2 regions of the Lactococcus sp. KTH0-1S genome follow, and region 1 is predicted to be linked to the other one. Evidence: riboswitches for the same ligand, from Rfam matches in the RefSeq annotation. Region 1 holds a riboswitch; the other holds the start of a gene.

Region 1 (6,132 bases):
TTGAATGTTCTAAGACGTATTAAACCTAATGCGCAAAAAGGAAAAGGGACGGCTTTGAATTGGGCTTATTATCAAATTAGTGAGCAAATTCAAGAAGCTGGAATTGCTCCGGAGGATGTTCTTATTGCGATAATTGATGCCGATACAAAACTTGATAACAATTATTTTGAAAAAGTAAATATGGCTTTCAATCATGATGCTAAGCTTACTGGTTTACAATCCAAGGTTCGTGTTGCCAATTTGCTTAAAGATGCTTCACAAGACTTGGAATTTTCTGAAATTATCAATGCGACACAGATGTTTCGGACTTTGACCAATACAGTTGCTTTTGGTGGAAATGGGCAGTTCTGTAAATTAAGTACTCTTCAGGCATTGAATGAAGAGCCTTGGACAGATTCACTTGTTGAAGATTTTGATTTATCAACTCGTCTCTTTCTGTCAGATATTGAAGTTAAAAATGCTCAATTCGATGATATTTACATTGAACAAACAGGGATTATCAATGATAATGAGGCTTTGGTTAAACAACGAGTGCGGTGGGCACAGGGAAATATTCAATCTTCAAAATATATTTTGCCGACGATTCGGTCAAAAAAATTGCAGAATAAACAGAAGTTTGAATTATTGATGACCCTACTGAAACCTTGGCTAATGGGAATTGAATATATCATTGTAATTTATACACTGATTATGATTGTTAATTCTGCTATCCTATCAGGGATTACTCAATCACTTAAAATTGTTGTTGTGCTTTTTATCGTGATGTCAATTTATATTATCTTTGTGAATTTTGTATGGGCTATTCTTTATAACAAAGGAAAATCTCAAGAAAAAACAAGGGTGTGGGATCTAGTGAAAGATACGGTTAATCTGACGAAATTTCTACTTATTTTAACTCAAATTTATCCGCAGTCAGCCATTCGATATTTCAACTCTAAAAATGATTGGGTAAAAACTAATCGTCAAGAAGAAAGTGTTGACCCTCATATTGATGAGCATAAAAAATAAGAAAAACCTGCCTTTTGGGCTAGGTTTTTTCTTTTGTAGATTTGCGAAATTAGTTTTTTTAGTTTAAATATGTTAGAGTAGTTGTAGTTTTAAAAATAAATCTATCACACAATGGGTACTGGTAAAAACTAAAATTACCGGTTGAGAAAGACCATCAGACTTGAACAGGTTAAGACCTGCGTAAGAATGTGTCCGAGTTTTAATTGTATTTTCTTTATGAAAATCTTTTAGCTTACTTTCTTATCATACTAGAGCCCTCCTTGTGTCTATAAAGGAGTTTTTTGATGCCAATTTTAGAAAAGATTCAAGAAAAACAACCACTTATCTTAAATTTAGCGAATTTTGTAACTCCACAAAGAGTTGCAGATGCGATTAGTTTTGCTGGTGGTTCACCATTAATGACTGCAGAAATTTCAGAAAGTGAAACTTTAGTTGAAATTGCAGATGCTGTAGTGGTTAATATTGGTACCATTTCAGAAAAGGATTATCCGCTTTTTCTGACTATTTGTCAGTTAGCAAATCAAAAGCACAAACCCTTAATTTTGGACCCAGTTGCTGTCAATGTCCCTTTTAGAGCAAATTTTGTCAAAAGATTAATGCAAGAGGTGAAATTTGATATCATTCGTGGGAATTCAGCAGAAATTGCTTGGTTTGCTGATAAAGAGAGCTTGAACAAAGGAATTGATGCACTTGAGTCAAATTTAGGAGTTGAGCACGCGCGAGTTGCTGCTCAAAAAACAGGTGCAGTCATTGTTCAAACTGGAAAAGTTGATGTTATTTCTAATGGGTTTGAGGAATTATTTGTTGAAACTGATAGTCCATTTTTCAAAATTAATGTTGGCTGTGGGGATATGTTGTCAGCAATTGTTGGAACTTTTGCGGCCGTATCTGATGATTTATTTAAGGCCGCTCATGAAGCGACAGAATTCTTCGGTGAATCTGGTGTGAAAGCTACTGAGCAAGTAGAAAATCTACCAGGAAATTTTGTGAATCGTCTTCTTGATAAAATTTATCAAGCGACGCAAGAGGTTATGTAAGGGAGAAAAAGAAATGATTGATGTTTCTCAAGTTGTGACAATCGCTGGAATTGATTCTTCTGGTGGGGCTGGTATAAATGCCGACCTGAAAACTTTTCATAATCAAAAAGTATATTCGGCAACGATTGTGACAGGGTTGACAGCGCAAAATACCTATGGGGTACAAGAAATTTTACCGACAAATAAGGCTTTTATTTTGGCTCAATTTGACTCAGTATTTTCTGATTTGGAAATTTCGGCAGCTAAAACGGGGGCACTTTTTGATACTGCTCAAGTTGAAGCGGTAATTCAAGGCTTGAAAAAATATAAACCGAAGCATTTGCTGGTTGATCCGGTAATGGTGGCTAAAGGCGGGGCAATTCTTTTGACAAGAGAAGCCATTGATTTGATAAAAAATGAATTGTTACCTTTAGCAGAATTGGTCACTCCCAATTTGGAAGAGGCAGAGGTTATGTGTGGCTATAAAATTACTGACGAAAAGGAAATTTTAAAAGCCCTTCATGATATTCAAAAGTTAGGTGCTAAAAATGTGCTGATTAAAGGGGGACATGGTAATGGAGAACTGGTCAGAGATTATTTATTGATGACAGATGGTTCTGTCAGTACTTATGACTCTAAAAGATTACTGACAGAAAGGACACACGGAACCGGAGATACACTTTCTTCTTATATTACAGCTCATTTAGCTTTAGGAGATGATTTAAAAGAAGTGATGCCAAAAGCTAAATTATTTATTACTGAAGCTATTTCACAAACAATTAATGTTGGTCACGGTCATGGACCGTTGAACCATTGGGTGACAATTAATGAAAAATAAAATTTTAGACCTGAGAGCGTATTTTATTGCTGGCCCACAAGATTTTCCAAAACTTTCAATTGATGATTCAGTCAATAAAATTTCTGTAATCATAAAAAGTGGAGTAACGGTTTATCAATTTCGTGATAAGGGAACAATTTATAAAAATAAAAATCAACGATTAGAAGTAGCGAAAAGACTACAAGAAGTAGCTCAGAAAGCGGTTGTTTCTTTTATTGTGAATGATGATGTTGAATTGGCATGCGAATTGTCAGCTGACGGGATTCATGTCGGGCAAGACGATGATTCTGTCAGTAAAATTCGTGAGCTGATTGGCCAAGAAATGTGGGTAGGACTTTCTGTCAGTAATGACATGGAATTAGAAAGGGCACAAAAGAGTGGGGCTGACTATTTGGGAATTGGTCCAATTTATCCAACGAATAGCAAGTCCGACGCAGCAGAACCAATTGGGATTAACCATTTAAGAAAAATGCTTGAGCATAATCAATTACCCACTGTTGGAATTGGTGGAATTACTCAAAGTTTACTGACAGAATTATCAGAAACTAAACTTGGTGGTGTTGCAGTAATTTCTTTGTTGACAGAGGCCGAAAACCCTGAAAAAGTGGTTAAAATTATTAAGCAAAAAATTATGCAAAAAGACTGACGTACCCTTAAAAATACACAAATAAAAAATGAACCCGTTTTCTTTTCTAAACAAAGTTTAAACTTACAGAAATGTAAGTTTTTTTTGTTCAATTAATGTTATAATCAGAGTCGTAAATGATATGAGATTAACTGAGCATTCTAAAAATCTCTTATTATTTTATATTTAAAAGGAGTTCCAATGGACAAGAAAAAAGAAATTCGTCTATTTTTGGCTAAAACAGTATTTTACTTTATAATTATTTTAATTCTGCTCTATCTTTATTCCTACAGTCATACTGGCGGAGCGCACTTTATCTATAACGAATTTTAGAGAGAATTATCAAAGGAGTTAATTATGAAATTATTAGAACAAATTTTTGAAATTGCAAAAAATGAACCAGACCTTATCGTACTTGCCGAGCGTGAGCAGAAATTTACTTACCGTCAATTATTTACCGCGGTTTCACATATTTCAGAACAAATCAATGAACGTAATTTGAATCAGCGTCCAATCTTGATTTTCGGTAAAAACGATTTTATCACTTTAGCAGCCATGCTTGCGACAAATTTAACTGGTCACGCTTATATTCCTGTTGATGCTCACACACCATTTGAGCGGACAGAAATGATTAAATCAGCGGCAAAACCAGCGGCGGTACTCACAACAGTTGAGCTGTCAGCAGATTTTGAAGCACTTTTTACTGACAGAATTTCTCTTGAACTTACTGACCAGATTTTGACTGACAAACTTCCAGCACTTGATTTTTCTAAAGCAGTTTCTGGAGATGACAGCAATTATATTATTTATACTTCTGGAACAACAGGAGTACCAAAAGGTGTTGAAGTCAGTCATGATAATCTTGTGACTTTCACCAATTGGATGAACAATGATTTTATGAAAATTGAAAATAATCAGATCTTGTCACAAGCCCTTTACAGCTTTGATTTATCAATTTTCAGTTTGTACCCAAGTCTTACAACTGGCGGAACATTAATTTCACTCTCACGTGATGAAACAACCAACTTCAAATTACTTTTTGAACGTTTGAACAAAACGGTCATTAATACTTGGATTTCAACACCATCATTTGTTGATATTTGCTTATTGGACCCTTCGTTCACTGAGAAAGAACACCCTCAATTAGTTCAATTTATTTTCTGCGGTGAAGAATTAACAAAGAAAACAGCAGAAAAATTACTGACAGCTTTTCCGTCAGCAAATATATACAATACCTATGGTCCAACAGAAGCGACTGGAGCTATTTCGTCAGTAAAAATCACGAAAGAATTACTGACAGAAAATGACCGTGTCCCAATTGGTTTTGCCAAACCAGGTGTTGACTTAAAAATTATGGATAAGGAAATCATCATTGTTGGTGATTCGGTAGCCAAAGGTTACTTTGAAAATCCAGAAAAAACTGAGCAAGCCTTTTTCACAGTGGACGGAAAACCCGCTTATCATACAGGAGATGCCGGTTCAATTGCCACTGACGGAATGCTTCGTTACCAAGGGCGAATTGATTTTCAAGTTAAATTTAACGGATTCCGTATTGAACTTCAAGATATTGAAGCCAATATTCAGAACTTAAGAGAGATTGAAAAAGCGGTAGTCTTACCGAAAACGAATGACCAGCATAAAGTCACCGCATTAATCGCTTATTTAGAAACAGAAAAAACATTTGAAGACCGTGCAGCCGAACGCGCCTTCACAAAAGAACTCAAAGCTGAACTTTCAAAAACAATTATGGATTACATGATGCCAACTAAGTTTGTTTATCTTAAAAAGTTCCCATTGAATCAAAATGGCAAAGTTGACCGTAAGGCACTCGCCCAAAAAGAGCGAGGTGACAACTAGTGCAACCCTATTCCACACCCTTTTACTTCGTGATTTTAGGACTTGCTTTAATTCCTATCGTTATTGCCCAGCTTCTGGGCAAAAAGCTCATGTGGTATCAAGTCCTATTGACCATCGCTTTTCTTTGGCTGACATTTTCGGGAACAGTGACAATTTGGGCATTAATCGGCTTCGGAGTCTTCCAGACTATCATTGTAAAATTCTATGAGTGGTATCGAGTAAAACAAAATAAGAATCAGAGTTTTGTTTTCTACCTCATCGTTCTGCTCTCTATTTTGCCATTAGTGATTGTCAAAGTGCATCCTCTGTTCAATCCAGGACCTGGACCAGGTTCAATTCTTGGATTCTTAGGAATCTCTTACATCAGTTTTAAGACAGTAGCCATGATTATGGAAATACGAGACGGACTTATTAAAGCCGTTCCTCTTAAAGAATTTCTATATTTCCTCTATTTTTATCCAACGATTTCATCAGGACCAATTGACCGCTTCCGACGTTTTGTTAAAGAACTAAAAGCGCCAGTTGTCACTGAAAAATACCTTGATTTATTAAATAAAGGAGTCTTTAGAATTTTCCAAGGTTTCCTTTATAAATTTATCATCGGATACTTGATTGACCAATATTGGCTACATGGTATTGCAATCTCTGCAACGATACACCCAAGCTTTTTGAATGTTTCATCATCAATGTATGCTTACGGACTCTATCTATTCTTTGATTTTGCTGGCTACTCGCTCTTTGCCATTGGTGTCAGCAATTTAATGGGATATGACCTCCCACATAACTTT
Region 2 (6,132 bases), 940 kb from region 1:
CCAATTTCTGGCGCAAAAAATTCAGTAGTCGCTTTGATTCCAGCAACTATCTTAGCTAACGATGTTGTAACGCTTGAAGGAGTTCCAGATATTTCTGATGTCGCAAGTTTAGTCGAAATCATGGAAATCATGGGAGCAAAAATTGAACGAAATCTTGAAGAAGGACGACTTGTGATTGATACACGCAGTGTTGTTTCTCGTCCCCTTCCTTATGGAAAAATCAACTCTTTACGTGCTTCTTATTATTTCAATGGGGCACTTTTGGGACGTTTTGGTCAGGCAACAGTAGGCTTGCCTGGTGGCTGTGATTTAGGCCCTCGTCCAACGGATTTACATGATAAAGCCTTTAAAGCTCTAGGGGCTAAGAAGATTCAAGAAGAAGAAGCTGAGCACTTAGAAGTAATTGGTGATTCATTAGTTGGAACAACCATTTATATGGATGTTGTTTCCGTTGGGGCAACAATTAATACAATGCTTGCTGCTAGTCGTGCAAAAGGTTTAACTATCATTGAAAATGCTGCCCGTGAACCTGAGATTATTGATGTGGCGACACTTCTAAATAATATGGGCGCACAAGTTCGAGGAGCTGGAACTGACATTATCCGCATTACTGGAGTGGATGAAATGCATGGAGCTCAACATACAGTGATTCCTGACCGTATTGAAGCAGGAACTTATCTTGCCTTAGCTGCTGCTATGGGAGATGGTGTCATCATTGAAAATGTTATTTATGAACACTTGGAATCTTTCATTGCTAAACTTGAAGAAATGGGTGTAGGTTTGACCATTCGTGAAGATAGTATTGAAGTTCATAAATCAGAAAATCTAAAGTCAGTCAATATTACTTCTGTTCCTTACCCAGGGTTTGCGACGGATTTGCAACAACCAATTACACCACTTTTATTGAAAGCAAAAGGTCGTGGTTCAATTGTTGATACGATTTATCAAAAACGTGTCAATCATGTCCCTGAATTAGCTCGTATGGGTGCTAATATTTCTGTTTTAGACGATCGAATTATTTATGACGCTCCTAATGAATTAACTGGTAGTTGTGTTCAAGCAACTGACTTACGTGCTGGTGCGGCTTTGGTTACTGCTGGAATTATTGCCAGTGGAACTACAAAAATCTCTAATATTGAGTTTATCCTACGTGGTTATGACCACATCATTGAAAAATTGACTGCTGTTGGTGTAGATATTCAATTGATTGAAGAGTGACAAAAGTGATTTATTTTCGTATAGACTAATGAGAAAGGAAATAAGATGGCTGATAAATTAAAATTTGAAATCATTGAAGAATTGATTGTTCTCTCTGAAAATGCAAAAGGTTGGCGTAAAGAATTAAATCGTGTTTCTTGGAATGATGCTGAACCTAAATATGACATTCGTACTTGGTCACCTGACCATGAAAAAATGGGTAAAGGAATTACTTTATCTGAAGAAGAATTTGGTGTTCTCTTAAAAGAATTAGGAAATAAATAAAAGCCCTGAGATTTCAGGGCTTTTTTTTAATGGGTAAATGTTATCACAATAAGGATAAGATAAATAATCAAAGTAATAAAGAAGGTCAAGCGCCACCAGAGTTTTAAAAAGCGACGATAGGTAAATTGTTTATAATAAAGCAAATCAAGCAACAACAAAACAAGCGCTAAGCCAGAAATGATTAGCAGGTAGTATGGAATGATGCTGATACTTGTAACATTTTTAGAAAAAATTTGCATCCCTAAGATGAGAAATATTGTAAAAACATCTGGAATTTTTAGTTTGCGATTGGTTAAGTGACGAAGTCTAAAAAACTTGAAAATGAAAACCAATGCAATAAAGACAATAAGGGGATAAAGCGCCATAAGTACTTTTATAAACATAGACTAATTGTATCGGTTTTGCCTTAGTTTGTAAAGTATTTATTTGTGTGAGAAAGTGCACGAATAAGTGCTAAGCCAAAGAGAGTGACAAGGACAGCTTTAATAATTTCAACAATGACAAATGGTGTGAATCCAAGCTTTAAGGCCAATGACCAGTCGACATTGATAAAAAATTTGAGCCACAATGTTCCGATAACTAACATAAGCAGGTGTCCTACAATATTTATGATAAAAGCAGGGATGGTCTTATAATTAATTTGATGAAGGCCAAAAGAAATAAGGGTTCCCATTATTAAAAAGGCAATTAGAAAACCACCTGTTGGACCAAAAAGAACCGCAATTCCTGATGTCCCTCCAGTGAATACGGGAATTCCAATAAATCCTAACAGGAGATAGAGTAAGATAGCAAAAAAAGTTTCACGCGCTTTTAGTACTGTGGCAACAAGTCCTACGGCAAGTGTTTGTAAGGTGACGGGCACAATACCAATTGGGATAGACAGAGGAGATAGAACCGCAATAATTGCTGCACCAAGAGCAATTAGGGTTAAAGAATATAATTTTGTATTTTGCATTAAGAATCCTTTGTTTTATGTATAAAATAAAATATACTAAAAAAGAAGAATTTTTGCAAACTCTTGCTCTAATAAACAAAAAATTACTGACAGAAATTCTGTCAGTAATTTTATTCTCTAATTTCGACAAATTGAGCATGAACAAAGTCAGCAAGGACTTTAGGAGCGATTTTTATGCTACGCCCAACTTCGCCAGCTGAACAAACGATAAAGTCGTGCTCTAAGGCAATAGAATCAATAAAAATTGGGAATTTTTTATTTTGCCAAATCCCCACAGGATTATTTGCACCGTGAATATAACCTGTCGTTTTTTGCAAGTCTTTTTGAGGAATCATGCTTACTTTTTTATTGCCCGAAACTTTGGCCAATTTTTTTTCTGATAAATGCTCTGTCAGTGGAAGAATGCCAATGACAGGGCCAGTTTTATCGCCGATTAGTGCTAGTGTTTTATAAATATCACTGCGACTGATATCCTCAGGGAGGCTATTACTTTCTAAAGCGTTAATAGCAAGTCCAGTATGCTCAATTTTTGCCTTATCAAGAATTTGTTCTACAAGTGTTTTCTTTAATTTTTGCTTTTTAGACATAGCTTTATTATAGAAGAATTTGTGCTGACTGACAAGATAAAGTAATTTTACTGACAGATTTTATTTTTTGTAAAAGTTACTGACAGATTTTATTAGTAATTGCTATAAATGAAAAGTTTAGGGAATTTTTTGACGAAAATGATCAAAATGACAAATGCAGCAATAGCCGTTAAGATTCCGCTGATTCCATTGACGGCAAGAGAATAAGCCACGGCTCCCCAACCTTTCCAAGCGTATTGGCTCCAGAAAATGATTCCGGCAATAAAATGGAAGAAGTATTTAAGAAGAACAGCAACAAAAGTTCCCAAAAGAACTGGTGCAAGTTTTAGAGGGGCTGTTTTTTGGCGGAAAAGTCCAGCAATTCCAAGTGAAACAGGGGCGATGAGATATTCAAGAAAAGCTTGAGACAAGGTTAAAATATAAGCGTGTCCAGTAATCATTGACAGAATTCCCCAGATTAATCCACCGACAAGTCCAGCTGTTAGGCCGCGACGAAAACTGAGAATAAGAATTGGGATACAGGCGATTTCAACAATAATCCAGCCATAAACAGTATTTGGAATAAGACTAATGATGAAGGCGAGGGCCGCCATGAAGGCAATTTCCGTTAACAAACGGACATTGAACTTAGAATTAGACATAAAAAAACTCCTTTTTGATGCGCACAAAAGGAGGGTTAGAAATTAGACATTTGTCTTAACACATTCCTACGCTGGCATTACCCAGATCAGGTCAGATGGTATTTCTCGCTACTGACAGTTTTGTCAATAGACCCATTGTGCAAATATTTATTTTTACTCATTAAGTTTAGCACATTTTAAGTTGAAAAGCATTTTTTTAAGATTGTTAATCTATTTTATAAATTAAACTTAAAAAATATTTAAGGCAACATAAAAAATCAATAATTCAAAAAAAACGAAAGTCTGTTAGAATAAGTCTATACACAAATTCGGACAAAATAAAAGCGGTCGAGTAAGTAATTGTGAAGGTCAGCACAGAGAGCTTGTAGCGGTGAGAGCAAGCCTGAGTGAAGCAATGAAAATGGCTTGATAAGCGTAGCAAGAGTGAGGTTTAACTAAGCTCTTGACGGAATGGTTCTCGTTATTGAACTTGAAAGTTGCCTTTGGGACCTGAAAATTTTCAGTGAACTAAAAAGTGCTTAAATCAAGAATGGTACCACGATATAGCTCGTTTCTTTATATGAAATGAGCTATTTTTATTTAGCATGAGCGCTTTATCTTGAAGAATTTGTTTAGATTTAGAAAAATTAACAGGTGCACGGTTAATTTTTCTAATAGATGTAAAAAGTTTATCAAAAGGGGAATAATTGATTTTGAAAAATAAATCAATTAGAAAAAAGGGAGAAGAAATGAATCCAAGAAACAGAAATATTTTAATTGTCGTTATTGTTGTTGTAATTGTTGCTATCGCTGCATTTTTCGGTTTTAATCATAAATCTGGTGGAAGTAAAACGGCAAATAAAACTGTGAATATTGGAATAATGACAGGAACAAAAGAAGATGATGCCATTTGGTCAACTGTTTCTAAAACAGCTAAAGATAAATATGGAATTACTTTAAAATTCACTCATTTTACAGATTATACACAACCAAATACAGCTTTGAAAAACGGCGATATTGATTTGAATGCCTTCCAACATTATGCTTTCTTGAATGCTTGGAATAAAGCTAATGACGGTGATTTGAAAGCAATTGGTAATACAACAATTTCACCCATTCGCCTTTATTCTAAAAAAATTACTTCATTGAGCCAAATTAAATCAGGAGATACAATTGCAGTACCTAATGACGCTTCAAATGAAAGTCGCGCACTTTATGTCTTGAAGAATGCTGGTTTGATTGGCCTTTCTGTCTCAGGTGACACACTTGCAACGGTTAAAGATATTAATTCAAATCCAAAAAATTTGGTCATTAAAGAATTAGATGCGGCACAAACACCGCGTGCGCTTGATTCAATTACAGCGGCAGTAATTAATGACGATTTTGCAACAACAGCAAAATTAACGGTTGAAGAGTCTATTTATACTGAACCTGTAAACAAAGATAGCGAGCAGTGGATTAATATTATCGTTGCAAATAAAAAAGATGCTAATAACAAAATTTATAAAGAAGTTGTCAAAGCCTACCAAACTGAAGCAACGAAAAAAGCAATTGAGAAAGCTTATCCTGATAAGAGAAAAATTGCTGCTTGGGGATTAAAACTCGACTAAGTAATTTCGTTAAAAAGTAACGGTTAGGTGAAAACTTTGGAAATTTCTACTTTAGAAATTTCTGCCTTAGGGCTAATAAATTTTACTGACAGAAGACTCAAACTGATTACGAACGGTTTGGTCAGTAGAAATTGGAGAAGATTATGAATCCTAGAAATCGTAATATAATTATTGGAATAATTGTTGTTGTTATTGTAGCTATTGCTGCATTTATCGGCTTTGGTCAAAAATCTCAAGCAAATAAAACGGTAAATAAAACAGTGAAAATTGGGATAATGACAGGAACAAAAGAAGATGACAGCATTTGGCAAACGGTATCTAAAACTGCTAAAGATAAATATGGAATTACTTTGAAATTTACACACTTTACGGATTATACTCAGCCAAATACAGCATTGAAAAATGGCGATATTGACTTAAATGCCTTTCAACATTATGCTTTTTTAAAAGCATGGAATAAAGCAAATAATGGCAATTTAGTGGCGATTGGGGATACAGTGATTTCGCCAATCAGTGTTTACTCAAAACAACTCAAAAATATTTCAGATATCAAAGAGGGTGGGACCATTGCGGTACCAAATGATGCTTCTAACGAAAGTCGTGCCCTTTATGTCTTGAAGTCTGCGGGATTAATTAAATTGGATGTTTCTGGTCAAACACTGGCGACGGTCAAAGATATCACATCAAATCCAAAAAATTTGGTCATTAAAGAACTTGATGCTTCACAAACTGCGCGTGCTTTAGATTCAGTCGATGCAGCAGTTATCAATAATAATTATGCCGTTACTGCTGGTTTAAAGAAATCTGATGCCATTTTTACAGAACCAGTTAATAAAGATAGCCAACAATGGATTAATATTATTGTTGCTAATAAAAAA

The links. Region 1 has a riboswitch for thiamine pyrophosphate ahead of thiM (hydroxyethylthiazole kinase). Riboswitches for the same ligand answer to the same signal wherever they lie in the genome.
Region 2: linked by a shared signal. The riboswitch ahead of thiT (energy-coupled thiamine transporter ThiT) and the one ahead of thiM (hydroxyethylthiazole kinase) in region 1 are both predicted to bind thiamine pyrophosphate.

The regions. Positions count from the first base shown of each region.
Region 1 is NZ_CP195165.1:1,250,890-1,257,021, reverse strand. It holds gene ACRYLU_RS06165 (glycosyltransferase family protein) at 1-1,008, shown strand, start outside; TPP riboswitch at 1,110-1,212, shown strand; gene thiM (hydroxyethylthiazole kinase) at 1,293-2,045, shown strand; gene thiD (bifunctional hydroxymethylpyrimidine kinase/phosphomethylpyrimidine kinase) at 2,059-2,862, shown strand; gene thiE (thiamine phosphate synthase) at 2,852-3,508, shown strand; gene dltX (teichoic acid D-Ala incorporation-associated protein DltX) at 3,689-3,820, shown strand; gene dltA (D-alanine--poly(phosphoribitol) ligase subunit DltA) at 3,845-5,344, shown strand; gene dltB (D-alanyl-lipoteichoic acid biosynthesis protein DltB) at 5,344-6,132, shown strand, end outside.
Region 2 is NZ_CP195165.1:307,080-313,211, forward strand. It holds gene ACRYLU_RS01565 (UDP-N-acetylglucosamine 1-carboxyvinyltransferase) at 1-1,218, shown strand, start outside; gene ACRYLU_RS01570 (YdbC family protein) at 1,264-1,482, shown strand; gene ACRYLU_RS01575 (DUF3397 domain-containing protein) at 1,509-1,865, opposite strand; gene ACRYLU_RS01580 (biotin transporter BioY) at 1,889-2,437, opposite strand; gene ACRYLU_RS01585 (aminoacyl-tRNA deacylase) at 2,548-3,024, opposite strand; gene thiT (energy-coupled thiamine transporter ThiT) at 3,117-3,665, opposite strand; TPP riboswitch at 3,712-3,811, opposite strand; gene ACRYLU_RS01595 (MetQ/NlpA family ABC transporter substrate-binding protein) at 4,394-5,254, shown strand; gene ACRYLU_RS01600 (MetQ/NlpA family ABC transporter substrate-binding protein) at 5,398-6,132, shown strand, end outside.